DNA from 3 places in the Paraburkholderia sp. EG286B genome. Region 1 is predicted to be linked to each of the others. Evidence: riboswitches for the same ligand, from Rfam matches in the RefSeq annotation. Region 1 holds a riboswitch; each other region holds the start of a gene.
The links. Region 1 has a riboswitch for cobalamin ahead of cobW (cobalamin biosynthesis protein CobW). Riboswitches for the same ligand answer to the same signal wherever they lie in the genome.
Positions count from the first base shown of each region.

Region 1 (10,034 bases):
GCCGCTCGCTCGAGCTCGCCGACGACTTCGTGCAACTCGCGCGCGCCGAGTCGCAGGTGTATGCGCTCGAGCCCACGAGCCTCGCGGAGCTGGTGATCGATGCGAGCGATGAAGTGTGGCCGCAGGCGCACGCGAAGCGCATCCAGATCGACACCGTGTTCGAAGGCGAGCAGATGGGCTGGATCAACGCCGACCGCTCACTCATGACGCGCGCGCTCGTGAACGTGCTGAACAACGCAGTGAAGTACAGTCCTGCGGATACGCGCATCGTCTGCACCGTCGCGCTGGACGACCGCGCACCGCCGCGTGTGCTCTGCTCGATTCGCGATCAGGGCTACGGTATTTCGCAGGAAGATCAGGCGAGGCTGTTCCAGCCGTTCCAGCGCTTTCACGCGGAACAGCGGCCCGAGGTGAGCGGCGCGGGGCTCGGCATGGCGTTCGTGAAAACAGTCGTGACGCGCCACGGCGGCGACGTCCAGCTGGATAGCGAGCCAGGCAAGGGCACCGTTCTGACGATGTCGCTGCCCGCGTTCGACGCGCCGGTTTGAGCCGCGCCGGACCGTTGCGGCGGCACATGCATAACCCGAATGCCGCTGGCCCCATGCCAGCGGCCACCCGATGGAGTGTTTCGTGAAGACCTTGCTGTCGATCTGTCTCCTGCCGATGCTCGTCGCCCTCGCCGGATGCGCGGGCGTGACGACCGACGTCGCGGCCACGGGTGCGCTGCCCGCTGCGGCGGCGACCAGCCAGCCCGAGCTCTACCGTTTTGCGCCAACCCCCGCCCAGGCCGATGCGGGCGAGATCCTGCCGTACCAGGCGTTGCTGAGCGACGGTCTCGCGCAGCGCGGCTTCAAGGCAGGCGCGCCCGAGGCGGCGCGCTATCTCGTCTCGGTGGCGTGGGACACGCATCCCGCCGAGGTGAAAGTCGTGGATAGCCGTTGCGGCGCCGGCTGCGCGCCGGCCGAGGGGCCGTCGTTGCCGTGGTTCGGGCGGCCCTACGTGCATACGCTGACGCTGCGTTTCTTCGCGTTGCCCGAAGGCGGCGAGGTCTACAAGGTGAGCGCCGTGAAGCGCGACCGCAACGCCGACGCACGCGAGGCCGTGCCGTATCTCGTGGCGGGCGCACTGGCGCGGCTGCCGTACGCGGGCGCGCCGCAATGGCGCGTCAAGCTGAAGGCTCCGGCCAGCGCCGGCACGGCGGAGCAGGCGCCGGGCATGCCGGAAGTGCTCTCCGTCTCACCCGTCAATCCGCAGTAGTTCAGGGCAACTTTTCCCAGGCCGCGCCGAACGCGAAGGCGCTATGCTGGCTCCAGAATCTGGCGCAACGGTTGCGCGCAGACATCACGGGAGTCGCTCATGTTCGATCACATCGGATTGCGCGTGCAGGATCTCGCACGAAGCGTGCGTTTTTACGAGGCGCTGCTCGCGCCGTCAGGCGTCGTGGTGTGCATGCGCGACGACACCTACGCGGGGCTCGGCCAGCCCGGCGAGCCCAAACTCTGGCTGCACGCCATATCCGCCGACACCGCGCTGGCGCCGCGCGGCGTGCACGTGGCATTCGCGGCGGCGAACCGCGCGGCGGTCGTTGGTTTCTATGAAGCGGGCCTGCGCGCAGGCGCGAAAGACAATGGCGAGCCCGGCGTGCGTGCCGATTACAGCCCCGACTATTACGCAGCATTCCTGATCGATCCCGACGGCAACAACGTCGAGGCCGTCTGCTACGCGCGCGAGGCGTGAGCGGGCGTCAGGCGCCGGGCGTTGCGTCCGGCGCCGCTTCGGCCACGCTGGCCGGCTCGTCATGCGGCCAGCGGTTTTCGAACACGCATTCGCCAAGCGGCTTGCGTTCGGCCCATTTCTCCATTTCTAGCATCGGCTGCGGGTAGAACGCGTCGACCTGACCCACGCACAGTATCGCCACCGGCTTGGCGCCGGGGGGCATGGCGAGCAGGGCGCGTACCTCGTCGACGTCGAAGATCGACACCCAGCCCATGCCGAGGCCTTCGGCGCGCGCCGCGAGCCACATGTTCTGGATCGCGCACGCCACGGAAGCGAGGTCCATCTCGGGCAGCGTGCGGCGGCCGAAGACGTGGGCTTCGCGGCGATCCATCAGCGCGACCACGAGCACCTCGGCGCAATCGCGCATGCCCTCCACCTTGAGCTTCATGAACTCGTCGCGCCGTTTGCCCAGCGCATCGGCGGTCGCGATGCGTTCGCGCTCGACCGTCGCATGCAGCTGTTCGCGCAACGCATGGTCCGTGATGCGCATGATGCGCCACGGCTGCATGAAGCCCACGCTCGGCGCGTGATGCGCGGCGTCGAGCAGACGCGCGAGCGTCGCGGGGTCGATCGGGCCCGGTGCGAAGTGCCGCATGTCGCGGCGCTCGTAGATCGCGCGGTAGACCGCCGCGCGTTCGGCTTCGTCAAAGGGCTGTGCCATGGAAGAGTGCGGCCGCGAAAGCCGGGTTGGAGGGCCAGTAAACGTGCATATAGGTGGCCGCGATCGAGCCGTGCCGATACAGCGCCTCGCCGGGCGCGCCAGTTTGAGCGTGGCGTGCCGTGAGCGCGGGTGCGAGCGGTGTGGAAACACGCGAATAGTGAAACGTATGGCCGCGTAGCTCGCCATGCGCGCCGTCGAGCTGCTGCATGCCGAGCGCCGCGAAGCGCTTTTGCATGACCGCCTCGCCCGGAAGCAGGCCGAGCATCGGCGTGCGCGTGCCTTCCACGTCGGTCAACGCATCGAGCAGATAGAGCATGCCGCCGCATTCGGCGACGAGCGGTTTGCCTGCGGATACATGCGCGCGCAACGAATTCGCGCTCCGCGTGTTGTGCGCGAGCGTCGAAGCATGTAGCTCGGGATAGCCGCCCGGCAGAAAGACCGCATCGGCGCCGGCGGGCGCGGGCTCGTTCGCGAGCGGCGAGAAGTAACTCACGCTCGCACCCAGCGATTCGAGCAACGCCATGTTCGCCGGATAGAGAAACGAGAACGCGGCGTCGCGCGCAATGGCGATATGACGGCCTTCGAGCCGCCGCGTCATCGCTTCGTCGTGCGAAGGATCGGCGAACGCCACTGCCGACGGCAATTCGGCGAGCGCGGTTTGCGCGAGCGCGTCGGCGGCGCGTTCGATGCGCGCGTCGAGGTCGTCGATCTCCGCGGCCTGATGCAGGCCGAGATGACGATCGGGCAGCGCCATCGTCGCTTCGCTCGCGATGTGCCCGAGCCAGCGCACGTCGGCGGGCAATGCTTCCTGCAGCATCTGCGCGTGGCGCGGCGAGCCCACTCGGTTCGCCAGCACGCCATGAAACGGCACCTCCGGCCGAAAGCGCGCGAGACCGAACGCGATCGCGCCGAAGGTCTGCGCCATCGACTTCGCGCTGACGATGGCGGCCACCGGCACGCCAAACTCAGTCGCGAGATCGGCGCTGCTCGGCGTGCCGTCGAACAGGCCCATGACGCCTTCGATGAGGATCAGGTCGGCTTCGCGCGCGGCCTGTGCGAGCAGGGCGCGGCACGCTTCTTTACCCACCATCCACAGGTCGAGCGAGAGCACGGGCGCGCCGCTCGCGCGTGCGAGGATCATCGGGTCGAGAAAATCCGGCCCGGTCTTGAAGACGCGCACGCGCCGGCCCGCGCGCCGGTGCAGCCGTGCGAGGCCGGCCGTGAACGTGGTCTTGCCCTGGCCCGAAGCGGGCGCGCTGATGAAGAGCGCGGGGCAGGCAACCGTTGCGCTCATGCGCTCAAAACTCCACGCCCTTTTGCGCTTTCACGCCTTGCTCGCGATACGGATGCTTCACGAGGCGCATTTCCGTGACGAGGTCGGCCGCTTCGATCAGGGCGTCGGGCGCATGGCGACCCGTCACGACCACGTGCACGTGCGGCGCGCGCGAGGCGATCACACCGAGCACTTCGTCGAGCGGCAGGTACTCGTATTTGAGCACCGTGTTGAGTTCGTCGAGGATCACCATGGCGTACTCGCCGCTCTCGATCATGCGCTTCGCTTCGTCCCAGCCCTTGCGCGCGGTGGCGATGTCTCCGTCGCGATTCTGCGTGTTCCAGGTGTAGCCGTCGCCCATCGTCACGAACTCGCAGTGCGCAACACTGCCGAGGAAATCGCGTTCGGCCGTGTGCAGTGCGCCCTTGATGAACTGCACGACGCCTAGCTTCATGCCGTGGCCGAGCATGCGCACGGCCATGCCGAACGCGGCCGTGCTCTTGCCCTTGCCGTTGCCGGTGTTGACGATCAACAGGCCCTTTTCGTGCGTCGCGGCGGCCTGCTTCTTCTCGTGGCCTTCGCGGCGGCGTTGCGTCATGCGTTGGTGCGATTCGGGATCGGTTTTCATCATCGGGAGTGGGTTGGTGGCGGCGTTTTCGCGTCCGCGTTTTCGTGATCTTGCAGAATGCCTGCGATTGCGACCGTCACGCCGTCGAGCGCCAGCTTGCCGCGCACGAGCGGAGCGCCGCCCGCCGCGAGACGCGCGCAGGGCTCGCACACGCCGTCCACACCGAACTGCGCCTGCGCGGCGGCGGAGGGCGGCGCCAGTGTCGGCGTCGCGGCGAGCTGCTCCCGCGTGTACGTCTGCAGCGGCAGCGCGTGTGCCGCGCAAAACGCTTGCAAGGCGGGTTCGCCGGCTTTGGCGTCGAGCGTCGCCACGGCCGTTACGCCGTCGAGCGGCCACGCGCCGAGCGCGGCGCGCACTGCGGCTTCGACCTGCGCGAGCGTCACGCCGCGCCGGCAGCCGATGCCGAGCGCAAGCGGCGGCACGCGCTGCGCGGGCTCCGGCGTGGCTTCGAATGAGGCTGCGCGCGAGGCGCGATGTTCGGCAGGATTCACGGCGAGAGCGTCGATCGAAGGCGTGACCGCAGAGGCAAAACGAGCAAAAGCGTCGCGTTCCAGCAGGCGCCGGATGCGCGCTACGATAGCACACGCTTTTGCGGCTTCCCACGCCTTCCTTGACGCGCAGGCCCCCCGCGCCTACACTCGCACGCACTCTGGTGCTCGCGCGCGCGATTCATAATGCACGCGCAGTTAAACGGGAATCAGGGAGCCATCCCGCCTCGGGCATGGCCAACCTGAACTGCACCCGCAACGGTACAACGAGCGCGGCGTTCGCACGAATGCCGCAAACCGCTTCCATGCTTTACGCAGTCCACGCCACTGTGCAAGCCGGCCGCAAGGCCGCTCGCGCGGGAAGGCGAAGCGGTGTTTCGTCAGTCCGGATACCGGCCAGATACGTGGGATTCGCGCTGCGGGGATGCGGTGCCGGGTCCGTGATTTTCATGCGTCAGCCGGGCGAGGCCCGGGTGCGTTTCTGGTCGTTCGTCCCCTGCAGGTTGTTGCATCGTTGCGCGTGACAGCGTCTCCATGGATACGCGCGTGTGCGCAACACGGCACCCGCACGAACGGCAGGCGCGACGCACCATGCCCCTCGATACGGCCTGGCGCCGAAGGAGCACTTCATGCAAATGCGCAAGATTCCGGTCACGATCGTGACGGGCTTTCTCGGCAGCGGTAAAACCACGCTGCTGCGTCACATTCTTCAGCACGCGGGCGGCCTGCGCGTCGCGGTCATCGTCAACGAATTCGGCGAACTCGGCATCGACGGCGAAATCCTGCGTGGCTGCGGCATCGGCTGCGACGAAGACGGCAACGAAACCGAAGGCCAGCTCTACGAACTCGCAAACGGCTGCCTTTGCTGCACCGTGCAGGAAGAGTTCTTTCCCGTGATGGAGAAACTGCTCGAACGCCGCGGCGATGTCGATCACGTGCTGATCGAAACCTCGGGTCTCGCGCTGCCCAAGCCGCTCGTGCAGGCGTTCAACTGGCCGTCGATCCGCAACGCGTTCACCGTCGATGCGGTCGTGACCATGGTGGACGGCCCCGCCGCCGCGAGCGGCCAGTTCGCCGAAAATCCGCAGGCCGTGGACGCGCAGCGCCGCGCCGACCCGAACCTCGATCACGAGTCGCCGCTGCATGAGCTGTTCGAAGACCAGCTTTCGGCGGCCGACCTCGTCATTCTCAACAAGACCGATCTGCTGGACGTTGCGGACCAGGACGCGCTCATCGCCGAACTGCGCGAAGAACTGCCGCCGCAGGTGAAGATCGTGCGCGCGCAGCACGGCAAGCTCGATCTGCATACGCTGCTCGGGCTCGAGGCGGCCTCCGAGGAGAGCATTCATCTGCGGCACGACCATCACGGTTCCGCCGACGATCCCGATCATCACCATGACGAGTTCGATTCGGTCGTGGTGTCAGGCGCTGCCGCTTCGCGCGAAAGCGTGATCGAGGCGCTGCAACAACTCGTCGATGCGCACACGATCTATCGCGTGAAGGGCTTTGCCGCGTTGCCGGGCGCGCCCATGCGCCTCGTGATTCAAGGCGTGGGCCGTCGCTTCGACAGCTATTTCGACCGCCGCTGGAACGCGCAGGAAAGCGCGGCACAGCCGCTCGCGAGCCGTTTCGTGCTGATCGGCGAAGACCTCGATGGCGCGACGCTGCAAGCGGCCTTCGATACCGCATTGGCGAACCTGCAGACCGCGGCCGCGAAGTGATCGCGCCGAGCTAGACGAGGCTGTTCCATGCATTTGCTGCGCACCACGCCGGGCGGTTTCGTCGACGACACGCAAGGCGTTATCCGGATCGACCAGCAGCCCGCCGAGATCGTCGTGCTCAGTTCGGCGGACACCACGCTCGCGCTGCTGGCGAGCGTGGTGCCGCGTCTGCCCGCCGGTTTTCCGGGCGTGCGGCTCGCGAACGTCACGTATCTGCGCCAGCCCGCGTCGGTGGACTTCTACGTCGAAGACGTCTTGCAGCACGCGCGCGTGGTGGTGGTCGATCATCTGGGCGGCGAAACGTACTGGCCTTATGGGATCGAGCAGGTCGTCTCGCTCGCCGGGCGTCGCGGACAACTGCTCGCGATGTTTTCGGGCGACTTGCAGGAAGACCCCAATCTCATCGCCAAGAGCCGCGCCGAGCCCGAGTTTTGCCGCTTGCTGTGGCGTTATCTGCGCGAAGGCGGCGCGGCCAACGCCGAATCGTTCCTGCGTGCGCTCGCGTGGCGCGCGTTCGACTGGGGCAGCGAGCCCGCGCCGCCCGTCGCGCTGCCGGCCGCCGCACTCTATTGCCCGCAGCGCGATGTCGCGACCATCGACGAATGGCGCGCGCGCTGGCAACCCGGCGCGCCGGTCGTCGCGCTGCTGTTTTACAAGGCGCATCTGCAGGCGGCGAACACCGCCGCTTTCGATGCCTTGATCGCCGCGCTGCTCGCGCGCGGCCTGAACCCGCTGCCGCTTGCGATCACGTCGCTCAAGGACGCCTTGAGCCGCGACGTGCTCGACCAACTGGCGGCCGAACACGACGTCTCGCTCGTGCTGAATACCACGGCATTCGCGGCTTCATCGCTCGATGACCCCGAACCGATCGCGCTCGCCGGCGACGCGCCTGTGCTCCAGGTGATCCTGAGCGGCGGCAATCGCGAAGACTGGGTGAAGGACAATCACGGCCTGAATTCTCGCGACATCGCCATGCATATCGCACTGCCCGAAGTGGACGGCCGCGTGATTACGCGTGCGATCAGCTTCAAGGGCCTTGCGTACCACTGCAAGGAGACGCAGGTCGATGTCGTGCGCTATCAGCCCGACGCCGAACGCGTGGCTTTCGTCGCCGAACTGGCGCGCCGGTGGTGCCGTCTGCGCAGCCTGCCGAATGCAGAGAAGAAGCTCGCGCTCGTGCTCGCGAACTATCCGATGAGCGAAGGGCGCATCGGCAACGGCGTGGGGCTCGACACGCCGGCCTCGGTGGTCGGCATCCTGCGCATGCTGCGCGACGAAGGCTATCGCGTGGCCGATCTGCCCGCAGACGGCGACGCGCTCATGCGCATCCTCACGCAGGGCGTGACGAACGATCCGGACACGCGCGCGCTGCGCCCCGCATGGCAAAGTCTTTCTCTCGACGACTACCGCGCGCGCTTCTCGCAGTTGCCCGTCGAGGCGCAAAACACGCTGATCGCGCGCTGGGGCGTGCCGGAGGATGACCCCACGGTGCGCCGCGGCCGCTTCATGATTGCGGGCTGGCGCTGTGGCCAGGTGTTCGTGGGTATCCAGCCGTCGCGCTCGCGCGGCGACGACACCTACGCGAACTACCACGACGCCGAACTCGTGCCGCCGCACGCGTATCTCGCGTTTTACTTCTGGCTGCGCGAGACCTTCGGCATCGACGCCATCGCGCACGTGGGCAAGCACGGCAACCTGGAGTGGCTGCCCGGCAAGAGCGTGGCGCTCGCCGACACCTGCTGGCCCGACATGGCGCTCGGGCCGCTGCCGCATCTGTACCCGTTCATCGTCAACGATCCGGGCGAGGGCAGCCAGGCCAAGCGCCGCGCCCAGGCCGTGATCATCGACCACCTGATGCCACCGCTCACGCGTGCCGAGAACTACGGGCCGCTGCAAGACCTCGAACGTCAGGTCGATGAGTATTACGAAGCATTGATGGTGGACCCGCGCCGCGCCAAGCTGCTGCGCAAGACCATCCTCGCGACGATCATCGAGCATCGGCTGCACGAGGAATTGAGCGTTTCCGCGCCGCAGGATCAGGCGGGCGAAGACGAATTGCTCACGCGCGCCGACGCTTACCTCTGCGAGCTGAAGGAAGCGCAGATTCGCGACGGCCTGCATACGTTCGGCGAATCGCCGCAAGGCCAGCAGCGGCGCGACACGCTGCTCGCGCTCGGGCGCTACGCATGCGGCGACGGGCAGGGCGCAAACGCGGGCCTGATCGACGCGCTCGCGCGCGACCTGCGTATCGATCACCTCGTCGATCCGGCTACGGTCGATTGGGCTGCGCCGTGGCAGGGCCCGCGTCCGCCGCAACTCGCTGTCGTGAGCGATACGCCATGGCGTCATGCCGGCGACACGCGCGAACGCCTCGAAATGCTGGCGGCCACGCTGATCGAAGACATTTGCTCAGGCGAACGAAGCGATGCGGAGCCTGCATCGCTGCCGCACGCGGCCCGGGTGCTCGCGCGCCTGCGCGACGACGTGCTGCCGCGCCTCGACGCCTGCGGCCCCGAAGAGTTGCGCCAGCTGCGCCGTGGCTTCGAAGGCCGCTTCGTGCCGCCGGGCCCGAGCGGTTCGCCCTCGCGAGGCCGTCCCGACGTGCTGCCCACGGGCCGCAACTTCTATTCCGTCGATACGCGCGCCATTCCGACCCAGGCGGCGTGGGCGCTCGGCATGAAATCGGCGCATCAGCTCATCGAGCGGCATTTGCAGGAGCACGGCGACTACCCGCGCGCCGTGGGGCTTTCGGTCTGGGGCACGGCGACGATGCGCACCGGCGGCGACGACATCGCCCAGGCGTTCGCGCTGATCGGCGTACGGCCGAAGTGGGCTGCCGGCAGCCAGCGCGTGACCGACTTCGAAATCATGCCGGTCGAGGCGCTGGACCGGCCGCGCATCGACGTGACGCTGCGCGTATCGGGCTTCTTCCGCGACGCGTTTCCCAACGTCATGCATTTGTTCGACGCCGCCGTGCAGGCAGTGGCCGATCTCGACGAGCCGGAGCACCAGAACCCGCTGCGCGCACGCGTGCTGCGCGAGCGCGATGCGCTGGTCGCGAACGGCATGGCCGCCGACGAGGCGCGCCGCCGCGCGGGCTGGCGCGTGTTCAGCGCGCGCCCCGGCGCGTACGGCGCGGGCTTGCAGTCGATGATCGACCATCGCCAGTGGCAGACCGACGCCGATCTCGCGAACGCGTATCAGGCGTGGGGCGGCTACGCCTACGCGCAAAAGAGCGCGGGCGATGAGGCGAGCGAGGCGTTCCGCGCGCGTCTCGCGTCGCTCGACGTGGTCCTGCAGAACCAGGACAACCGCGAACACGACCTGCTCGACTCGAACGACTATTACCAGTTCCAGGGCGGCATGGCCGCGGCGGCGCGGCATTTTTCGCAGGCGCAGCCCGCGCTCTATCACGCGGACCACAGCAATCCCGCTGCGCCGCGGATTCGTCCGCTGCACGAAGAGATCGCGCGCGTGATCCGCTCGC
Region 1 covers NZ_JBFRCF010000009.1:265,249-275,282, reverse strand. Annotated here, with positions in the region: gene AB4Y42_RS21445 (CHASE2 domain-containing protein) at 1-548, shown strand, start outside; gene AB4Y42_RS21440 (DUF4136 domain-containing protein) at 631-1,257, shown strand; gene AB4Y42_RS21435 (VOC family protein) at 1,357-1,737, shown strand; gene bluB (5,6-dimethylbenzimidazole synthase) at 1,745-2,437, opposite strand; gene AB4Y42_RS21425 (cobyrinate a,c-diamide synthase) at 2,421-3,731, opposite strand; gene cobO (cob(I)yrinic acid a,c-diamide adenosyltransferase) at 3,736-4,338, opposite strand; gene AB4Y42_RS21415 (cobalamin biosynthesis protein) at 4,338-4,829, opposite strand; cobalamin riboswitch at 4,972-5,242, shown strand; gene cobW (cobalamin biosynthesis protein CobW) at 5,456-6,547, shown strand; gene cobN (cobaltochelatase subunit CobN) at 6,575-10,034, shown strand, end outside.

Region 2 (10,034 bases), on a different contig from region 1:
CTCCTTGCCGTCGGGTGTGAAGAAGGCCTCGTGCGGGGAGCGGCCCACATAGGTCACGTGCTTGACCGCATTGGTTTGCGTATCGATGAAGCTCACCGAGTTCGAGCCGATGGAGACAATGGCCAGCATGCGGTGATCGGGAGAAAAGCCCATCCCGTGCACGAGCAACTGACCGTGATAGAGCGGGCTGAAGTTGGCCGGAGTCGGTTCACCGAGGCGGATGACACCGACCAGACGATTGGCCGCGGGGTCGATGATCGACACGGTGTTCGAAAACTGATCAGACGAATAAACGCGGTCCCGATGGCTCACCGGAATATCGGCGGCCGCGAGCGAACCGGGGACCTGCCCCGCCTCGGCGAGCGTGGCGGCGGCAAGCGCGACGGCGGTCAGGGCCGCGCCAAGCATGGCGTTGGTTTTCATGACGTTGTCTCCTGCGTTTTGATGCGAGTGGGTCAGTGCGACATCGGCGCCGGCGCCGGGTTCGCGTCATGCACCGCGAGGCGCATGGCAACGATCTCCTGCTGTTGCTCGACCACGATCGCCTGGGCGATCCGGCGTAACTGTTCGTTGTGTCCATGCCGCAGTTCCGCCATGGCCATATCGATGGCACCCTGGTGATGGGGAATCATTGTTGCGACGAAATCGCGGTCGATGTCGCCCGTGGGCCTGGCCGCCATCCCCGCCATCATCTTCGTCATGGCGGCGTCGTTTTCAGAGAGAAACGAGCCTTCTTCACTATCGCGAGACGATCCCGCGTCACCCGACGACGCGGCGCATAGACCGGCCAGGGAAAGCACGGCCGCACCGCTCACCGTTGCCCGCAAAACGAGTCGAATTGCAGCGTTCATGACGTCCCCTCCGTATCGGTCGAATCCCGTTCGACGTGAAGGCAAACAACGGACTCGCCGATTTACTCCATGCCTGGCGAAATTGAAGTGCGGATCGACGAACCGCGAAACGTTGGCAAACGCTTCCCGACTCACGAGCCTCGCGCGGGCCGGGTGGAATAACTTCCTTGCTAGCGCGTTCGCCCCGTGACATTCGCGTAAGCGGGCGTACCATCATTGCACAGCGCATGAAGGTCGCACGCGCGGGCCCGACCGAATGATCTTTTGCCGGGCACCGCATAGCAGATTAGCCGCGTCGCCGCGGTGAGGAGCGCTACATGGCCACGAGCATTGGGCTTCACGATCAAGCGCGGCAGCTGTTGCCGTTTCGCGAGTCGGTATTGGCGATGCTCGGCGTCGCGTCGGTTTCGATGCTGATTGCGCTCGACCAGACCATCGTCGGCACCGCATTGCCCCGCATCGTCGCGGAGCTCAAGGGCTTCGAGCTTTATGCATGGGTCGCGACGGCCTACATGCTTGCGTCGGTCATCACGATTCCGATCTTCGGGCGTCTGGGCGATCTGTTCGGCCGTAAACCCTTCATGCTCGCAGCGATCCTCCTCTTCACCCTCGCCTCGGTACTCTGCGGGATCGCGACCAACATGCTGTTTCTCGTGCTCGCGCGCGGCCTGCAGGGCATCGGCGGCGGCATCATGATGGGGACGGTATTCGCGACCGTCGCCGACCTGTTCCCCGATCCGCGGCTGCGCCTGCGCTGGCTGGTGTTCGTCTCCTCAGCGTTTGGCCTGGCGAACGTGGTCGGGCCAACGCTCGGGGGCATGCTGACACAGCACGGCAGCTGGCGCCTCGTCTTCTTCGTCAACGTGCCGGTGGGCGTGGTAGCGCTCTTCTTCGTGAATGCTTTCCTGCCGCATCTGCACCATGCCCGCGAAGGCGCGCGGCTGCGTCTCGACTGGCTCGGCGCGTGCGTCGTCGCCGTCACGTTCGGCGCGCTGCAGCTCGCCATCGAGCTTTTGCCGAGGCAGGGCTGGACGACTTCGACGATCGTGCTCGCGGTGATTGTGGTGGTCTGTTCGCTGACGCTTTTCTTCTGGGAAAAACGCATGGGCTATCCGATCATCCCCGTGGACATGCTGCTCGACCGCAAGCTCGGTCCGCTCTTCGCGATGTCGGTGCTGGGCGGGTTTGCGTTGTTCTCGCTCGTGTTCTATGTGCCGCTGCTGTTCCAGGGCGGCTATGCGATGTCGCCGCGCGCCTCGGGCATGCTGATCACGCCGCTGCTGCTCGGCACGACGGTCGGCAGTTTCGTGAACAATCGCGTGGTCACGCGCATCCGGCGCGCCAACGCGATCCTCTACGTCGGCTTCGCGTTGTCCGCTTTCGCGAGCCTCGCGGTGGTCGTGCTGCGAGGCAACGAGCCGCATCTCGTGTGGATGGCGTGCATGGGCGCGAGCGGCCTGGGGCTGGGCCTCGTGGGCACGAGCCTCACGGTCTGCTCGCAGCAGATCGTCTCGCGCGACCATCTCGGCGCCGCCACGGCGATGCTGCAATCGCTGCGCACGTTCGGCGGCATGCTGGGCACGGCGATGACCGGCGCACTGCTCGGGCATGTTTACACCATGGGCGTGAATCGCTCGCTCGACTCGTATCAGGCGACGCAGTGGTTCAAGTCGTTTGCGAGTCCCGAACTGCTCGTGGACCGCGCCGACCAGGCCGCGCTGATCAGCCGTCTCGTGAGCGCCGGCCATGCCGGCGATGCGATGATGAATTCGGCGCGCAGCGCGCTCGTGGACTCGATCCACATGGGCCTCATCGTCGCAGCCGTGGCCGCGCTGGCCGGCCTGTGTCTCGCGTGGTTCGTGCCGCCCGTGCAGGTCGGTTATCTCGAGGCGCAGCCGTAAATGAACGACGCAAAATATTTCACCGGTACTTCATTTCCACTACCGTTTAACATCTGCGTAATAAATTAGTAATTAGGGAGTAATCGACGGTAAGCATAATTCGCCGCCGTCAGTCACAAATAATCACACAGCATCAATCACGACGACGGAGCCCTCAGCATGCCCGCATCACGCCGTCGAATTGCACTGCCGGTCTACCTGGCAGTGCTTACCAGCGTTGCCGCGCTGACCGCCTGCGGAGGCGGCAATAGCGATCCCGCCACCACTGCCGCCATTCCCGCGCCGCCTGCCGACCCCGGCTTCGTGGACAACGCACCGATTATGGCGCGTTCAGCGGCAACGTGATCGTGGCCATGGACGCGACCCAGGGTGGCTTCAACGCCGCCGACACCTGGCGCAACGACATCGCCGGCTCGGGCAAGCTCACGCTGCAGGGCAGCGGCACACTCACGCTCGCGGGCAACAACAGCTACACGGGCGGCTCGCAGGTGAGCGGCGGCGTCGACCACGGCCTTCGGCAACGGCGACGTGTACGTTGGGTCCGGCGGCGGCGTGGCCGTGGCGACGAGCGCACCGTTGACGGTGGCGGGCAAGTACACGCAGCTCAACGGCACGACGCTCGAACTCGACATCGACGGCAACGGCGGCGGACGCCTGCGCGTGGGCGGCCAGCTCACGGTGGCGGGCGGCACGCTGCATGTGAAGTTCGTGAACGGCTATACGCCGAAAGCGGGCGACTCGATCGACGTGATCGACGGCAGCGGCGCATCGGTGAAATTCGCAACGGTCACGGTGGATGGTTTCAAGGCCACGCCCGTTTATTCTTCGACCGGCGTTTCGGTGAAGCTCTCGGCTTCGTGATGTAGTCACTCAGCAAAGCGGCCCCGAATCGCGATGGTTCGGGGCCGTTTTGCGTGTGAATCAGAAGCGATGCCGGATGCCCGCCGCCACGAGCACCTGGTTGCGGCCGCCCGACGGGTCGCAGGTGTTGATCATCGCAAACGCACCGGACGACGCGCGCTGATAGACCGCCTCGGTATACACGTCCGTGCGTTTCGACAGCTGATAGTCGGCCTGCAGCGCACCTTGATGCCAATGTGCGGAGGTCGCGCCCGTATAGGCATACATGCCCGCCAGCGAGAACGCGGGCGTCACCTGCCACAGCGCATTCACTTCGTAGTTGCTGAAGGCGATCGACGGGAGCGGCACGCCGCCATCGGCCTCGCTCACACCCGTATGAATGGAACGTGACCAGGCCGCGCCGAGCGTCACGTCGCCGAGCGCGTAGCTCATGCCCGCGCCAATGGTATCTTCGCGCTGCACCGCGACCTCGGTCGGCACGAGGCCCGCACCCGGCAGCACCGACGTGTCGTACGCACCCACCGAAGAGGCGCCGCGTCCGTCGATGTGCATCCAAGCCACACCGGCGCTGAACGGGCCGCCCTCGTAATGCGCGCCGAAGCCGTAAGCGCGGTTTTGCGCGAAGCGCCCCGCCGCGTTCGAAAACGCGTACATCGCGCCGGCGCTGAAACCACCGTATGTGGCGCTCGCGAACTTCACCGCATTCGAGGCGAGCCAGGAATTGTTGGCGTTGTCGTTGTCGAACGGATGCGCGAATGCCGTGCCGGCCGCGCCACCCGTCAGCGTGAACGGGGCGAAGTAGTCGTGCATCGTGTCGTACTGGCGGCCCAGCGTGATCGTGCCAAATCGTTCGGATTGCAGACCAACATAGAACGGATGGTCGTTGAAGGCTTCGCCGGAGGTGACCGAGAAACCGCGCTCGAGGCGAAAGATCGCGGCGTTGCCGCCGCCGAGATCCTCGCTGCCCTGCAGGCCCCAAAAACTGCCGTCGATCAGGCCCGAGCCTGCGCGATACTGGCTGCGGCCCGCAACGTCGCTGACATAGTCGACGCTAGCGTCGATCTCACCGTACAACGTGACCTGCTGCGCCGAGGCGCCAGCGCCTGTGAATGCCAACGCCGCCCCGCCGAGGGCGGCCAGAATGTGCTTGTTCATGAGTCTTCTTGTTTGTGCTAGTAAAGAATGCATGGACGAGCGCCGTCAGCCCTCGCTTGTTGCGGCGAGGTGACCCGACGTCGTCGTTAATCCGTCAATATCCAGCGTGCTTTTGAACAGCGAACGCCTGGTGGCCCGTGAGCGGTCTACGCCGCATCAGGGCCGGTGGTGGTGGCCGGATTGGCCCGCTTTTCCAAGGTGGGAGGGTGTGCATTGACGGCTCCTTGGGTTACGCGCCCGGGAATGAGTCGTGAAATAAACGTAGCGGGGTCTGACTTCTGGCTCGATTGACAGCCAGTCACAGTGGCGCGACCGCGCCGGATTCTCACCGGCTTCCCTGCTGCGTTTCGCTCGTGCAGCGCCTACGCGCGAAAAACAGCTGCAAGGATAGCGTAAGTTGCGGGAGCGGCCAAACCGGGTGTTTTCGCCACACGACACACGTCAAAGGTTGACGCGGCGAATGCGCGGCCATTACCCTTGCGCGCTGATGGTTCCCGGCGACGGGATCAAAAGGGAACGCAGTGCAAGACTGCGGCTGCCCCCGCAACTGTTAGCGGCGAGTCCATGCCAGAGCGTGCCACTGGGAAACCGGGAAGGCCGGCAACGGACGTCGACCCGCGAGCCAGGAGACCTGCCATCAGCCGAGTCCAGCAGCCGCAGCGGGCGGGGATCCCCAATGCGCAAAAGCACCGCCCACGCGGCGATCGCCCGTTGCACGGACAGCCCGTTTTTCAGGAGCTGTTTCCAGCCACCGCATCATGAAGTTTCGCCAATTCGTATTGACTTCCGCCGCGCTCGCCTGTGCGTGGCAAACCGCGCAGGCCGCCGACGCATCGCCGACCCAGACACAGCAGCAAGCCGGCGACGGCACCACGCTGCCCAATATCCTCGTCGTGGGCGACGCGCAGCATCTGCCGCAATCGTTCGACCAGCGCTACGCAAGCACCCAGGTGCTCACGCGCGAGGACCTCGACCGCGTCTCCCCCGCCGACCCCAGCATCGCGCAGGCGCTCGCCACGCTGCCCGGCGTCACCGTCTCGCAGACCGGCGGGCCGGGGTCGTACACGGGGGTGAGCATCCGCGGGTCGTCGGCCGACCAGGTGGCCGTGTTCATCGACGGCATACGCATTGGCTCCGTCACCACGGGCACGGCCGAATGGGCCGATCTGGCGACCGCCTCGTTCGACCGCGTCGAAGTGATCTCGGGCCCCGCAGCCGCCTCGTTCGGCGCGGATGCCGTGGGCGGCGTCGTGCAGCTCTTCACGCGTCATGCGTCGAACCAGCCGAACCAGACCACCGTCTCGTTCGGCGGCGGCTCGAACAAGACCTTCGACACGCAGGTGCGCACCTCGGGCACGATCGGCTCGACCGGGCCGCTTTCCGCACTGAGCGGCCTCACCTACTCGCTGGGCCTGCACGACTACAACACAGCGGGCATCGACGCGACGCAGCCCGGGGCCTACGGCCACGAAGACGGCCGCAATCCATACCACGCGCAGAACCTGGACGCGCGCCTTGGCTACGCGCACGACAACTGGTCGATCTCGACCTTCGCGCTCTACCACCGCTCCGATCTCTCGTACGACAACGCGGGGGGCAACGACCGCCAGCGCGACAACCAGCTCACGACCGGCCTCGCGTTCCACCTCGACATCACGCCGACCACGCAGTTCGACCAGTCGGTGGGCTACGCGACGGACCGTCAGTTCCTCTATTCGAACGACCCGGCGATCCCGACCGACGAGATCGACTCGACGCGCTTTTCCACCTCCACGTCGATCACGCATCAGGAAAGAGGCCACACGCTCTTCGGCATGCCGCTCGACGGAGAGACCAAGCTCGCCTACGACTACACGCGCGAGATGGCGTTCCTGCCCGTGGATGTGCCGGGCGGCCTGCCCGCGCGCAACGATTCGGCCGTGTCGATGCATCAGTCCACCACGCTCGGACCCGTCACGCTGTTTCTGGCGGGGCGGCATGAGATCGTGCAGGGGCAATCGGTGAATACGGGCAACGTCGCACTGTCGTGGGCGATCACGCCGGTCTACACCGCGCGCGTTTCGTACGGCAACGCGTTCCGCCTGCCGACCTTCAACGACCTCTACTATCCGGGCTACTCGAATCCCAACCTGCTGCCCGAACGCAGCGATTCGATCGAAGCCGCGCTCGACGCCACCACGTCGATCGGCACGTTCACGGCGGCCGTGTACGACACGCGCGTGCACGACCTCATCACGTACAACTCGCAGACCTTCCTGCCCGTGAACGTGGGCCGCGCGCACATTCAGGGGCTCGACCTCTCGTACAAGGGCACGCTCGGCAAGTCCACGCCAGTGAGCCTCACGGTGGGGATCCTGAATCCGCAGGACGTGACCGACCAGACCTGGCTCAATCGCCGCCCGCGCCAGACGGCGAGCCTGAGCGTCGATCACACGTGGGACGAGTTCCAGCTCCACGCGCTCAGTACCGGCGTTTCGCTGCTGTATAACGGCTCGACGTTCGACGACCAGCTCAACACGATCTACCTGCCTTCGTGGACCACGGTGAGCCTGCGCGCGTCGTACAAGGTCAATGCGCATCTCGCGCTTTCGGCCACGCTGGCGAACGTGTTCAACCGGCAGTACGTGACTGCATACGGGTACAACACGCTGGGGCGCACGGCGTTTGGCAAGGTGACCTATACGTTCTGAGCGTTGCGTGCGAGCGGGTGCGTTCAAGCGTTTCGCGCGCCCGCTCGCCTAGCCCTCGCGCTTCGGCCGCCGCACCGCGCGAATCTTCCCGCTGTTGCCGCCGCCGCAGAAAAACTGCTCGTCGCCATCGGACTCCAGCCCCGAAACGGCGGTGCCCGGCGGCATGTCGAGCTGTTCCAGCACTTCGCCCGTGCCCGGATCGATGCGCCGCAAGTCGCTCTCGTCGCCTTCCCAGGTGCCGTGCCACAGTTCACCGTCCACCCACGTCACGCCCGTGACGAAGCGGCTCGATTCGAGCGTGCGCAGGATCGCGCCCGTCTGCGGATCGACCTGATGGATCTTGCGCTCGCGATACACCCCGACCCAGAGCGTGCCGTCTGCCCACGCGAGTCCCGAGTCGCCGCCGCCTCCAGGCGCGGGAATCGTGGCAAGCACGCGGCCCGTTTCAGGGTCGATCTTGTGGATGCGGTCCTCGGCGATCTGAAACAGATGCCGGCCGTCGAAAGCCGTGCCCGCGTGTGCCGCAATGTCGATCGAGCGCTGTGTCTGGCCGCTCTGCGGATCGAGCGACGCGATGCGCTCGCCCACGGCGAACCACACCTGCTTGCCGTCGTACGAGACGCCGCCCACCTTCTCGATGCCGGGAAAAGGGCCGTACTCGCGGACGATTTCGGCAGTCGTTCGTTTCATGGTTTCCTCCTTGAATGACGGGACAGGCGTTCATCCTATTCGCCTGGCAGCGGCGCGGGGAGTAACAAGGTCGTCGCGAATCCGGGGACGGGCGGCGTGGTCCAGCGGCGCGCGCGGCCGTAGCCGAACGACTGCACCTTGTCCGCCGCGGCGAGCGAATCGAGCGCGCGCTGCACGGTGCGCTGGCTCGCGCCAAGCGCCAGCGCCAGCGCCGAACTCGACCACGATTCACCATCGGCGAGAAAAGCCAGCACGGCGGCGTGCTTTTCTTCCACGGGCCGCGCCAGCACCACCACTTCGCTCGCGTGGCGCGGCGCCAGCGCGAAGCCCTGCTGGGTCGCGCCGATCTCCGCCACGTCGCGCATCAGCGTGCGCAAGCGGCCGATTTCCACGCGCAGGCGGGCGCGATGCGTTTCGTCGGCGTGCTTCGTGCGAAAGGCGCGGGCGATGAGCGCGTCGCGCGGCACGTCGGCGGGCCACGCCTCGGCGAGCGCGCGGGCGAGCACGAACAGCACGGGCCGTCTTGCGAGTTCGATGACGGTCGGGCCCTCGCGCGCGACGTAGCGGCACGCGTCCACGACGAGCGCCTTCGAGGCGAGCAGCGCCTCGACGTCTTCCAGCAGCAGCACCCGCTCTTCACCGCGCGCGATGAGGCGCGCCGCCGGCGAGGTCAACAGCCGCGCGGCGCTCTCGATCTCGGCGCTCAGCGCCGCGATGCCCGCGTCACGCGCGGCGCGCGCGGCCGCGGAGAGCGCGCGCCGCGCCGCCTGCGTCTGAATGCGCCGCATGGCAATGCCGGCGGCGATCAGCTCGTGCGCCGCGCGCAACGCGGGCGGCAGCGGCGCGGGATCGGCTTCGGCAAGCATGCCGCCGGCCTCGTCGAGCCGGCCGATGAGCAGCAAACGGCGTATTTCCAGGTAGCGTGCGTGCGCGGCATTGAGACGGTCGCCATGGGCCTCGAGCGTTTGCCGCGCCGCAGCGAGCGTATCGGTCGGCCAGCCGAGATCGCGTGAAGCAAGCGCGATTTCGGCCTCGGCGACGACACAGCGTGCACGCGCCACGGCCTCGCGCGAGCCGAAGCCGCGCGCCGCGCTGCGCAGCAGCGCTTTGGCGCGCGCGAAGTCGCCGAGCTGCGCCATGGCGATGCCGCGCAGCGCGAGCGCGGGCGCGTCGTCGCGCAACGCGACCCGGTTCAGCGCGCCGAACGGATCACCGGCGGCGAGCGCGCGCGCCGCCGCCGTGATCAGCGAATCCATGGTCATGGGAATCCCGCCACACTTGTCACTCCCCCTCCTCCTCGGTCCGGACCTAATCTAACACGGCGATCAAACGAATCATCGATCGAACGGCATGGCGATGCGCACAGCGCGCCGCCACCATAGTGAATCCATAGGAGGACCAGGCAATGGCAACCCATACCACAGGAACGCGCGAAGACTGGCTTGCGGCGCGCATCGCACTGCTCGCAGCCGAGAAAGAACACACGCGCCGCGGCGACGCACTGGCGCAGCAACGCCAGGCGTTGCCGTGGGTGCGCGTCGACAAGACGTATCGCTTCGAAACCGAAGAGGGCGGCGCCACGCTCGCCGATCTCTTCAAGGGGCGCTCGCAACTGCTCGTTTATCACTTCATGTTCGGACCGGATTACGCGGCGGGCTGTCCGTCGTGCTCGTCGATTGCGGATGGCTTCGAAGGCATCGCCGTGCATCTCGCGAATCACGACGTGCGGCTCATGGCGGTCTCGCGCGCGCCGCTCGCGAAGCTGCTCAGCTACCGCAAGCGCATGGGATGGCATTTCCCGTGGGCCTCGTCGAGCGGCAACGACTTCAACTTCGATTTCAACGTGGCGTTCACCACCGCGCAGCAGCGCGCGGGCGACATCGAAT
Region 2 covers NZ_JBFRCF010000017.1:79,877-89,910, reverse strand. Annotated here, with positions in the region: gene AB4Y42_RS30835 (YncE family protein) at 1-423, opposite strand, end outside; gene AB4Y42_RS30830 (DUF305 domain-containing protein) at 456-851, opposite strand; gene AB4Y42_RS30825 (MFS transporter) at 1,169-2,752, shown strand; gene AB4Y42_RS30820 (hypothetical protein) at 2,912-3,097, shown strand; partial or broken gene AB4Y42_RS30815 (autotransporter-associated beta strand repeat-containing protein) at 3,073-3,613, shown strand; gene AB4Y42_RS30810 (porin) at 3,674-4,768, opposite strand; cobalamin riboswitch at 5,015-5,149, opposite strand; cobalamin riboswitch at 5,240-5,422, shown strand; gene AB4Y42_RS30805 (TonB-dependent receptor) at 5,527-7,458, shown strand; gene AB4Y42_RS30800 (glutamine cyclotransferase) at 7,507-8,148, opposite strand; gene AB4Y42_RS30795 (helix-turn-helix domain-containing protein) at 8,184-9,404, opposite strand; gene AB4Y42_RS30790 (DUF899 domain-containing protein) at 9,554-10,034, shown strand, end outside.
Region 2: it holds a riboswitch for cobalamin, as region 1 does, so the genes downstream of both, AB4Y42_RS30805 (TonB-dependent receptor) here and cobW (cobalamin biosynthesis protein CobW) in region 1, are expected to answer to the same signal.

Region 3 (10,034 bases), on a different contig from region 1:
GGTGCCTTGCGGCTGGCCGAAGTCGACGAGCGGGTGCGGCTCGAGCTTCCTCTCGCGCAACTGCTGCAAATAGCGCTCGCGCGAGAAGCGCCGGATCGCCGTATGCGGGCGAACCGTGAGCGACCCATCTTCGACTTCCACCTCGACTTCCTGTCCCTCTGCCAACGCCAGCTTGCTGGCAAGGCTGGCCGGAATGCGCACCGCAAGGCTGTTTCCCCAACGCTTCAGGGTTTGTATCGCCATTTCGTCCTCGTACTGAATCAGCCGCCTGGCCAATAACGTGTTGAGCTTGATGTCCATACCTGATCGCGGTGTATCTACGTGGTTGATACAGTCCCGATGCTAGGCCTCGGATAGGTGTGTGTCAACGCGTTGATACGTGTAGTTTCGCGGCGCATGGACGCAGATCAAGGAATGCCGTCCCTGTCTCAGTCCATCGCTGCGAGCCATACCCAGCCGTGCTCCGAGCGGCGCAGCGCCGTCACGGCAAGCGGCGCGATTTCGATCGAGCGAAAACCCGACGACGGCGCGCCCAGCGCGTGAAGAATCGCCGCCCGGATCACGCTCGCGTGCGTGAAGGCGATCAGGGTGTGTCCCGATTCGGGCAGCGCATCGAGCCAGGCGCCGACGCGCGCGCGGACATCGTCGAACGAGTCGCCGCCGTCTGGCGGCCTGAAGCCTGGATCGCGCGTCCAGGCCGCAAGGGCTTCGGGCGCTTCCCGCGCGAGATCCGTCAGGCGCCGGCCTTGCCACGCGCCGAAGGCGGCTTCGGCGAGCGCGTCAGCTGGCGTTGCCCCCGCGAAGCCTGCCGCGCGTGCGCTCGCGCGCGCGATCGCTGCGGGACTCGTGAGCGCGCACGGCGCCTCGCCATGGCGATGACCGCCGGCCAGCCGCACGTGCCAGCGCTCGCGCCAGGCGGCGAGCGCCTCGAGTGCGCGCGCGTCGAGCGCTGCTTCGGCGTCACCGCCCGCTACAGGCACGTCAGGCTCGTGCGGGAACGTGCCCGAGCGCAGCGCGGCATTGGCCGCATGGCTCACCAGCCAGACTGTCGTCGACATGCTTCTCCTTTTGCTTCGCCACTCTGTGGCTGACATTCGAGCCGCGGCCAGCCGCCGCAGCGCGTAGAATACAGGCTCCACGACACGCGGAAGCCGGTGCAAGTCCGGCGCGGTCGCGCCACTGTAACTGGTTGCCGTCGAAAACATCGAAGCAACGGAAGTCAGACCTGCGCGTCGTGAACCACTCTTTCAACGACTAGCGGGGCGCGTAACCCCAGGAGAAGTCAGCATGTCCGAAACCACATTCCCCTTGCAGCACGCACCGGCCGCGCCGGCGCCCATTCCGCTGCGGGAGATCCTGCCCTGGGCGATCTTCGGCGGCCTCATGCTGCTGCTGGCCCTGTACTTCGTGGGCGCCGAGCAGGGCGCCACCGCGATCTTCCCGGGCATGTACGTCCACGAGTTCGTTCACGACGGCCGCCATCTGCTCGGCTTCCCCTGCCACTGACCGGGAGCTGAACATGGTTGGCAAGTTGCTGGTACGCGGCATGCTCGCAGGCATCGCCGCGGGACTCCTCACGTTCGGCTTCGCGAAGATCGCGGGCGAGCCCCAGGTCGATCAGGCGATTTCCTTCGAGGAGAAAGCGGACGCCGCGAAGGGCGAAGCGCCCGAGCCCGAAATCGTCAGCCGCGAGACCCAGGCGAGCTTCGGTCTCTTCACGGGCGTGATGGTCTATGGCGCGTCGATCGGCGGGCTCTTTGCGCTCGTCTTCGCGTATGCGAATGGCCGCGCGGGGCGTCTTTCGCCGCGCGCGCTCTCGGCCTGGCTCGCGCTCGCGGCGTTCGTCGCGATCTACATGGTGCCGAACATCAAGTATCCGTCGAATCCGCCCTCGGTCGGCGACCCGGAGACGATCGGCTATCGAACCGGGCTCTTCTTCCTGATGATCGCGATCTCGATCGCCGTGTCGGTGTTATCGCTCAAGGTGCGCGCCGCGTTCGTGCCGCGTCTGGGCGTCTGGAACGCTTCGATCGTGGCGCTCGTGCTGTTCGTCGTCGTGATCGGCGCGGTCCAGCTCGCGCTGCCGACGATCAACGAGGTGCCCGCCGCGTTCCCGGCCGTGCTGCTGTGGAAGTTCCGCACGGTGTCGATCGGCATGCAGCTCATTCTCTGGACCACGATCGGCCTGCTGTTCGGCGCGCTCGCCGAACAGCTGCTCGGCGCGAACGCCCGTGCGGGCAGCGCACGCGGCACGCAAACGCGCGCCGCGTAAGCTCCGCCGGGTCGCGGCGCGCACGCCGCGCGCCTATCGAAAAAGCGACCCCAAACTTGCGTAAATGCCCCGCGCGCCTCGCGTGCCGGGGCATTTTTTTCCGCCTTTCAAAAGCATCGCGCCCGCGGCTGTGCGGGCCTGATCCGCACGCGCCGACGCGTCGCGCGGCAATGCTGCACTGCAATATCCGCGCCGCGCTAGTTTGAGCAATCCATTTTGCACTGAGACGATCCGCGCCAGTTCATCGGTTTCGGCGGCGCCCACGTGCCGCGCGAGGCCGCCCGAAACGACAAAACAACTTTGTTCCGGAGACGCGCGTGATCCTTTACGGCTTTGGCCCGGTGCTGCTCGCCGGCACGATCCAGACCATCGAACTTTCGCTCCTCTCGCTCGGCGTGGCTGTCCTGCTCGGCCTGGCGGGCGCGGCAGCCAAGCTCTCGTTCAACCGGCCGCTCGCGGCCGTGGCGACCGCCTACACGACGCTGATCCGCTCGGTGCCCGACCTCGTGCTGATGCTGCTGCTCTTCTACAGCATCCAGATCGGCGTGAACGAGGCCACCGACGCGCTCGGCATGGCGCAGATCGATATCGATCCGTTCGTGGCCGGCGTCGTCACGCTCGGCTTCATTTATGGCGCGTACTTCACCGAAACCTTTCGCGGCGCGTTTCTCGCGGTGCCGCGCGGCCAGCTCGAAGCGGGCCACGCCTACGGCATGAGCGGGGCGCGCGTGTTCGCCCGCATCCTCTTTCCGCAGATGATGCGGTTCGCGCTGCCCGGCATCGGCAACAACTGGCAGGTGCTCGTCAAGGCGACGGCGCTCGTCTCGATCATCGGTCTCGCCGATGTCGTGAAGGCCGCCCAGGACGCGGGCCGCAGCACCTTCAACCTGTTCTTCTTCCTCGTGATCGCGGCGCTCATCTATCTCGCGATCACCACGCTCTCGAACTTCGCGCTCGTCTGGCTCGAACGCCGCTATTCGGTGGGCGTGCGTCACGCGCAACTGTGAGGAAAAGGCCGTCATGAACGAAATCATCCAGCAATTCGGCCGCGCGTTCCTTTACTGGGACGGCGAGCATGTCTCGGGCCTCGCGATGACGCTGTGGCTGCTCGTGATCTCCGTCGCCTTCGGCTTCGTGTGCGCGGTGCCGCTCGCCGTGGCGCGCGTCTCGAGCCGCCGCTGGCTCTCGCTGCCGGTGCGTTTCTACACCTACGTGTTTCGCGGCACGCCGCTCTACGTGCAGTTGCTGCTCATCTACACGGGCGTGTACAGTCTCGCGTTCATCCGTTCGGAGCCGCTGCTCGACGCGTTCTTCCGCAGCGGCCTGAACTGCGCGGTGCTCGCGTTCGCGCTCAACACCTGTGCGTACACGACGGAGATTTTCGCGGGCGCGATCCGCGCGACCTCGCACGGCGAAGTGGAAGCGGCGCGCGCCTACGGCATGAGCCCGTTCACGATGTACTGGCGCGTGATCCTGCCTTCGGCGCTGCGCCGCGCACTGCCGCTGTACAGTAACGAAGTGATCCTGATGCTGCACGCGACCACGGTGGCCTTCACCGCGACGGTGCCCGACATTCTCAAGGTCGCGCGCGACGCCAACTCGGTCACCTACCGCTCGTTCGAGTCGTTCGGCCTCGCGGCGCTGATCTACTGTGCGGTATCGTTCGTGCTGGTGGCCGCGTTCCGCCGCGCCGAAAAACGCTGGCTCGGCCATCTCGCCGTGCGCACCCGCTGATTCACTGGAACACCGGAAACTGGAGACCATCTTGGCTCAGACGCAATCCTCAGATAGCAAGCTCGTCGCGCGCGACATCCACAAGCGCTACGGCGACAACGAGGTGCTCAAGGGCGTCTCGCTCGACGCGAAGAAGGGCGACGTGATCAGCATCATCGGCGCGAGCGGTTCGGGCAAGAGCACCTTCCTGCGCTGCATCAATTTCCTCGAGAAGCCGAACGCCGGCGAGATCGTCGTGGACGGCGAGGCCGTGCGCACGAAGGCGGGCCGCAACGGCGACCTGGATGTGGCCGACCACAAGCAGTTGCAGCGCATCCGCACCAAGCTCGCGATGGTGTTCCAGCACTTCAATCTCTGGTCGCACATGAACGTGCTCGAGAACGTGATGGAAGCGCCTATCCACGTGCTCGGCGTGCCGCGCAAGGAAGCCGAGGACCGCGCGCGGCAGTATCTGGAGAAAGTGGGCCTCGCGCCCCGCGTGGAGAAGCAATATCCGTCGCATCTTTCGGGCGGCCAGCAGCAGCGCGTGGCGATTGCGCGCGCGCTCGCGATGCATCCCGACGTGATGCTGTTCGACGAACCGACTTCGGCGCTCGACCCCGAACTCGTGGGCGAAGTGCTCAAGGTGATGCAAAAGCTGGCCGAAGAGGGCCGCACGATGATCGTCGTCACCCACGAAATGGGCTTTGCGCGCAACGTCTCGAATCATGTGATGTTCCTGCACCAGGGGCGCACGGAGGAAGAGGGCTCGCCCGCCGATGTGCTCGGCGCGCCGAAGAGCGATCGCTTGCGTCAGTTCCTCTCCGGCAGTCTCAAGTAAGCGGCGCGTTCAGTCTCGCGCCGCGTCTTGCCGATGGTCCGTTCCGCCGCTCTTCCTTCCGCTTCAGTTCCGGCCGCCGCGCCCGGGGGCCAGGTGCCGCTCGCGCGCGCCAGCCGCACGACCCAGGTGGCGATCGTCGCGCTGCCGCCCGTTTCGATGTCGGGCGTGGGCCCGATCGTCGACGCGCTCAATCTCGCCAACGAGATCGACGGCCGCGCGCTGTACCGCTGGCAGATGTGCTCGTGGAACGGCCGCCCCGTGCCGCTCGCGGGTGGCGCGCAGTGGCCCGCCGACTGCGCGTTCGGCGACGCCGTTTCAGCCGACTGGCTGATCGTCGTGACCGAGCGCTACCAGCAGTTCGCCGACTACCGGCTCTTTCTCGCGAGTCTCGCGCGCGTGGGGCAGCGCACGCCGCTCGTCACGGGCATTCACCACGGCATCTGGTGGCTCGCGATGGCGGGGCAGTTGCAGGGCTACCGCGTGGCCGCAAACTGGGAAACCTTCCAGCAGTTCGCCGAGCAGTTCGAGCGCACCATCGTCACGCAGCACATCTATGAAATCGACCGCGACCGCGCGACCTGCTCGGGCGGCCAGGCCACACTCGACTTCATGCTCGCGATGATCGGCCGCGACCATGGCCCGGAACTCGCCGAGCGCATTGCCGACGCGCTGGGCGCCAGCACGCTGCGCAGCGGCGACGAGCGCCAGCGCATTCCATTCGTGACCGCGCCCGGCGAGCGGCACCCGCGCCTGAACGACGCGCTCAAGCTGATGGAGGCGAATATCGAGGACCCGCTCACGACCGACGAGATCGCGAATCTCGTGGGCGTGTCGCGGCGGCAGCTCGAGCGGCTGTTTCGCCAGTACCTCGGCGCGATGCCGTCGAAGTATTACCTGGGCCTGCGCCTTGCCAAGGCGCGCTCGCAATTGCAGCGCACCAGCAAGTCGGTGGTGCAGATCAGTCTCGCGTGCGGGTTTTCGTCGGCGGCGCATTTTTCGAATGCGTACCGCGAGCGCTTCGGCGTGACGCCGCGCGAGGACCGCCGCAACTGGATCGAGCGCCAGCACGGCGGGGCCGCCGCCGAACCGCGCGCGGGCGCGCTCGTCGAGCCGCCGGAAGTGCAGTGAAGCTGGCCGCGGCGCAGCAAGCGCCCGGACCTTGCAGGTTCCGTACGAAAAAACGCGTCGCGCCTGCGCAAGACGTTTGCGCGCAGCTTGCCTACACTGCACAGGTGTCGACGGGCTTGGCGCCGGAGCGCTTAGTCCCGTCCCATGCAACGCCACCTGAGCGAAAGGGCACGGCCCCAACGCACACCGACCCCGAATTCGACACGCACTGAGTAAAAGAGGAATCGCCATGAACGACCAGACTGTGAGCCGCAAGACCTTCGACGAAGTGATGGTGCCGTGTTTCTCGCCCGCGCCGTTCGTGCCGGATCGCGGTGTCGGCTCGCGCGTGTGGGACACCGAGGGCCGCGATTACATCGACTTCGCCTGCGGCATCGCCGTGACGTCGTTGGGCCATGCGCATCCGGAGCTGCTGCGCGTGCTGCAGGAGCAGGGCAGCAAGCTCTGGCACATCGGCAACGGCTACACCAACGAGCCGGTGCTGCGCCTCGCGCGCCAGCTCGAAGCGCTCACGTTCGCCGATCGCGCGTTCTTCGCGAACTCGGGTGCGGAGGCCAATGAGGCGGCGCTCAAGCTCGCGCGCCGCGTGGCGTTCGATCGGCACGGCGCCGACAAGTTCGAGATCGTCTCGTTCACGCAGTCGTTCCACGGCCGCACGTTCTTCACCGTGAGCGTGGGCGGCCAGCCCAAGTATTCGGAGGGCTTTGGCCCCGTGCCGGGCGGCATCACGCATCTGCCGTACAACGACATCGAAGCGGCGAAGCGCGCCATCGGCGCGCAGACCTGCGCCGTGATCGTCGAGCCGGTGCAGGGCGAGGGCGGGGTGATTCCCGCCGATCCCGCGTTCCTGCGCGCGCTGCGCGAAGCGTGCGACGCGCACGGCGCGCTGCTGATTTTCGACGAAGTGCAAACGGGCGTGGGCCGCACGGGCCACTTCTACGCCTACGAAGATACGGGCGTCACGCCCGACATCCTCACGACCGCCAAGGCGCTCGGCAACGGCTTCCCGATCGGCGCGATGCTCACGACCGAAGCGATTGCCGCGCACTTCAAGGTGGGCGTGCATGGCACGACCTATGGCGGCAATCCGCTGGGCGCCGCTCTGGCGGGCAAGGTGGTCGAGCTCGTGAGCGATCCGGCGCTGCTGGCTGGCGTGCGTGCGCGCGGCGAAGCGATTCGCGGCAAGCTCGCGAAGCTCAACGAGCGCTTCGACATGTTCAAGGAAGTGCGCGGCAAGGGGCTGTTGATCGGCGCCGAACTGAACGCGCGCTTTGCGGGCCGCGCCAAGGACTTCAACGGGGCGGCCGCGAATCGCGGCGTGATGATGCTGATTGCCGGGCCGGATGTGCTGCGCTTCGCGCCCTCGCTCATCATTCCCGAAGCGGACCTCGACGAAGGCTTTGCGCGCTTCGAGCAGGCCTGCGCAGACGTGATCGGCGCACGCTAAATCGCAACCCAGCCGCAACCCAGCGCACACACAGGATCGACGATGCTATTCGTTCGCCCCGCCAGGCTTTCCGATCTCGACGCGATCGCCCACATGGCGCGCACCGCGCAGCCGGTGCTGCATTCGCTGCCGCACGACCGCGCGGCGCTGGAAGCGCGCATCGCGCTTTCCGAAGATTCGTTTCGCGCGGACGTGGACTTCCCCGGTGAGGAGTTCTATCTGTTCGTGCTCGAAGATTCCGCCACGGGGCGGCTCGTCGGCACCTCGAGCATCGTGGCGGCGGCCGGCTACGCCGAGCCGTTCTACGCGTTTCGCAACGACGCGCTGATTCACGCGTCGCGCGAGCTGCACGTGAACCGCAAGATTCACGCGCTGACGATGTCGCACGAACTCACGGGCAAGAGCCGCCTCGCAGGCTTCTACATCGAGCCGTCGCTGCGCGGCGACGCGGCCGCGCATCTCATGTCGCGCGCACGCATGATGTACGTCGCGATGAACCGCCGGCGCTTCACGCCTGAAGTGTTCACGCTGTTGCTCGGCGTGACCGACGACAAGGGCGTGTCGCCGTTCTGGGAGGCCGTCGGGCGCAAATTCTTCGGGCGCGACTTCAAGGACATCGAACTGGCGTCGGGCGGACGCAGCCGTACCTTCATCGCCGAGGTGATGCCGGCTTATCCGCTCTACGTGCCGCTGCTGCCGGAGCCCGCGCAGCGCGTGCTCGGCGAGCCCGATCCGAGCGCCTTGCTCGCTTACGAAATTCATCTGGAAGAGGGCTTCGAGCCCGACCGCTACGTCGATATTTTCGATGCGGGTCCGGTGCTCACCGCGCAGGTCGATCGCACGGCTTCCGTCGCTGGAAGCGAGACGCGCACGGTGCGTGAAGTTGCGCTCGCAACGAATCGAGAGGGCGCGGCGTATCTGGTCGCGAGCCAGCACGCGGGCGAGTTCCGCTGCGTGCTCGCGACGCTGCCCGAAAGCGAGAAGGGCGCCGGCATCATCGCGCCGCTCGACGCGAGCGCGCGCGCCGCGCTCGGCGTGCAGGACGGCGAGCCGGTGCGCTGTGCGCCGCTGTATCGCGCCACCCCGCAAACAGAGGACGCTTATATGGGAGACGCACAATGATCGTGGTACGCGTCGTGCAAACGGGCGACGTGGACGCGCTCGTCGCGCTCGCCCAGGAAACGGGCCCCGGCCTCACCACCTTCAAGCCCGACCGCGAGGCGCTCAAGGCGCGCATCGAGCGCGCGCGGCGCACGCTCGCAGGCGAGGCCGCGCCACGCGAAGCGGGCTACTTCTTCGTGATGGAAGACACGGCCACGGGCGACGTGGCGGGCGTTTGTGGCATCGAAACGGCCGTGGGCCTGGAGCAGCCGTTCTACAACTACCGCGTGAGCACCGTGGTGCACGCAAGCCAGGAGCTCGGCATCTGGACGCGCATGCGCGCGCTCAATATCTCGCACGATCTCACGGGCTACGCCGAGGTGTGCTCGCTCTTTCTTTCGCCGCGCTATCGGACGGGCGGGGTGGGCAGCCTGCTGTCGCGTTCGCGCTTCATGTTCATCGCGCAGTTTCGCGAGCGCTTCCCCGAGCGCCTGTGCGCGGAATTGCGCGGCCATTTCGACGCGCAAGGCACGTCGCCGTTCTGGCGCGCGGTCGGCTCGCACTTCTATCAAATCGATTTCAACGCTGCCGACTACCTCAGCTCGCACGGGCGCAAGTCGTTCCTCGCGGAGCTGATGCCGCGTTACCCGGTGTACGTCGAACTGCTGCCCGAGGAAGCGCAGGCTTGCGTGGGCCTCACGCATGCAGACACGATTCCCGCACGCCGCATGCTCGAAGCCGAGGGGCTGCGCTACGAGAATCACGTCGATATCTTCGACGCGGGCCCGGTGCTCGAATGCCATATCGGCGATTTGCGCACGGTGCGCGACAGCGTGGTCGTGCCGGTCGAGATCGGCGAGGCGCATGCCGAAGAGGGCGTGCGCTCCCTCGTATCCAATACGTCGCTCGGCGATTTTCGCGTGGGTTTCGCGCCGGGCGTCGTGCACGACGGCGTGTTCACGCTGAGCGCCACGGAAGCGGCGGCGCTGAACGTCGCGGCGGGCGAGCCGGTGCGCGTGCTCGGCCCGGCAGCAAAGCAAAAACAGGGATGACCATGAACGAGCTTTACATCGATGGGCAATGGTGCGCGGCCTCGGGCCCCGCGTTCGCTTCGCGCAACCCCGGCACGGGCGAGACCGTGTGGAGCGGCAACGCCGCGAGCGCCGAAGAGGTCGAGCGCGCCGTGAACGCCGCGCGCCGCGCGTTCGCCGCGTGGGCGCAAACGCCGCTCGAAGCGCGCTGCGAGATCGTGCAGCGCTTCGCCGCGCTCGTTACCGAAAAGAAGGAAACGCTCGCCCAGGCGATTGGCCGCGAGACCGGCAAGCCGCTCTGGGAAGCGCGCACCGAAGCGGCGTCGATGGCCGCGAAGGTCGCGATTTCGATCACCGCTTACGGCGAGCGCACCGGCGAGAAGCGTGCGCCGATGGCCGACGGCGTGGCGGTGCTGCGCCATCGCCCGCATGGCGTCGTCGCCGTGTTCGGTCCGTACAACTTTCCGGGCCATTTGCCCAACGGCCATATTGTGCCGGCGC
Region 3 covers NZ_JBFRCF010000006.1:261,559-271,592, forward strand. Annotated here, with positions in the region: gene AB4Y42_RS15340 (AbrB/MazE/SpoVT family DNA-binding domain-containing protein) at 1-300, opposite strand, end outside; gene AB4Y42_RS15345 (histidine phosphatase family protein) at 429-1,058, opposite strand; cobalamin riboswitch at 1,103-1,248, shown strand; gene AB4Y42_RS15350 (CbtB-domain containing protein) at 1,288-1,506, shown strand; gene AB4Y42_RS15355 (CbtA family protein) at 1,520-2,272, shown strand; gene AB4Y42_RS15360 (ABC transporter permease) at 2,590-3,279, shown strand; gene AB4Y42_RS15365 (ABC transporter permease) at 3,293-4,006, shown strand; gene AB4Y42_RS15370 (ABC transporter ATP-binding protein) at 4,038-4,826, shown strand; gene AB4Y42_RS15375 (GlxA family transcriptional regulator) at 4,860-5,954, shown strand; gene AB4Y42_RS15380 (aspartate aminotransferase family protein) at 6,184-7,401, shown strand; gene aruF (arginine/ornithine succinyltransferase subunit alpha) at 7,444-8,523, shown strand; gene astA (arginine N-succinyltransferase) at 8,520-9,554, shown strand; gene astD (succinylglutamate-semialdehyde dehydrogenase) at 9,557-10,034, shown strand, end outside.
Region 3: it holds a riboswitch for cobalamin, as region 1 does, so the genes downstream of both, AB4Y42_RS15350 (CbtB-domain containing protein) here and cobW (cobalamin biosynthesis protein CobW) in region 1, are expected to answer to the same signal.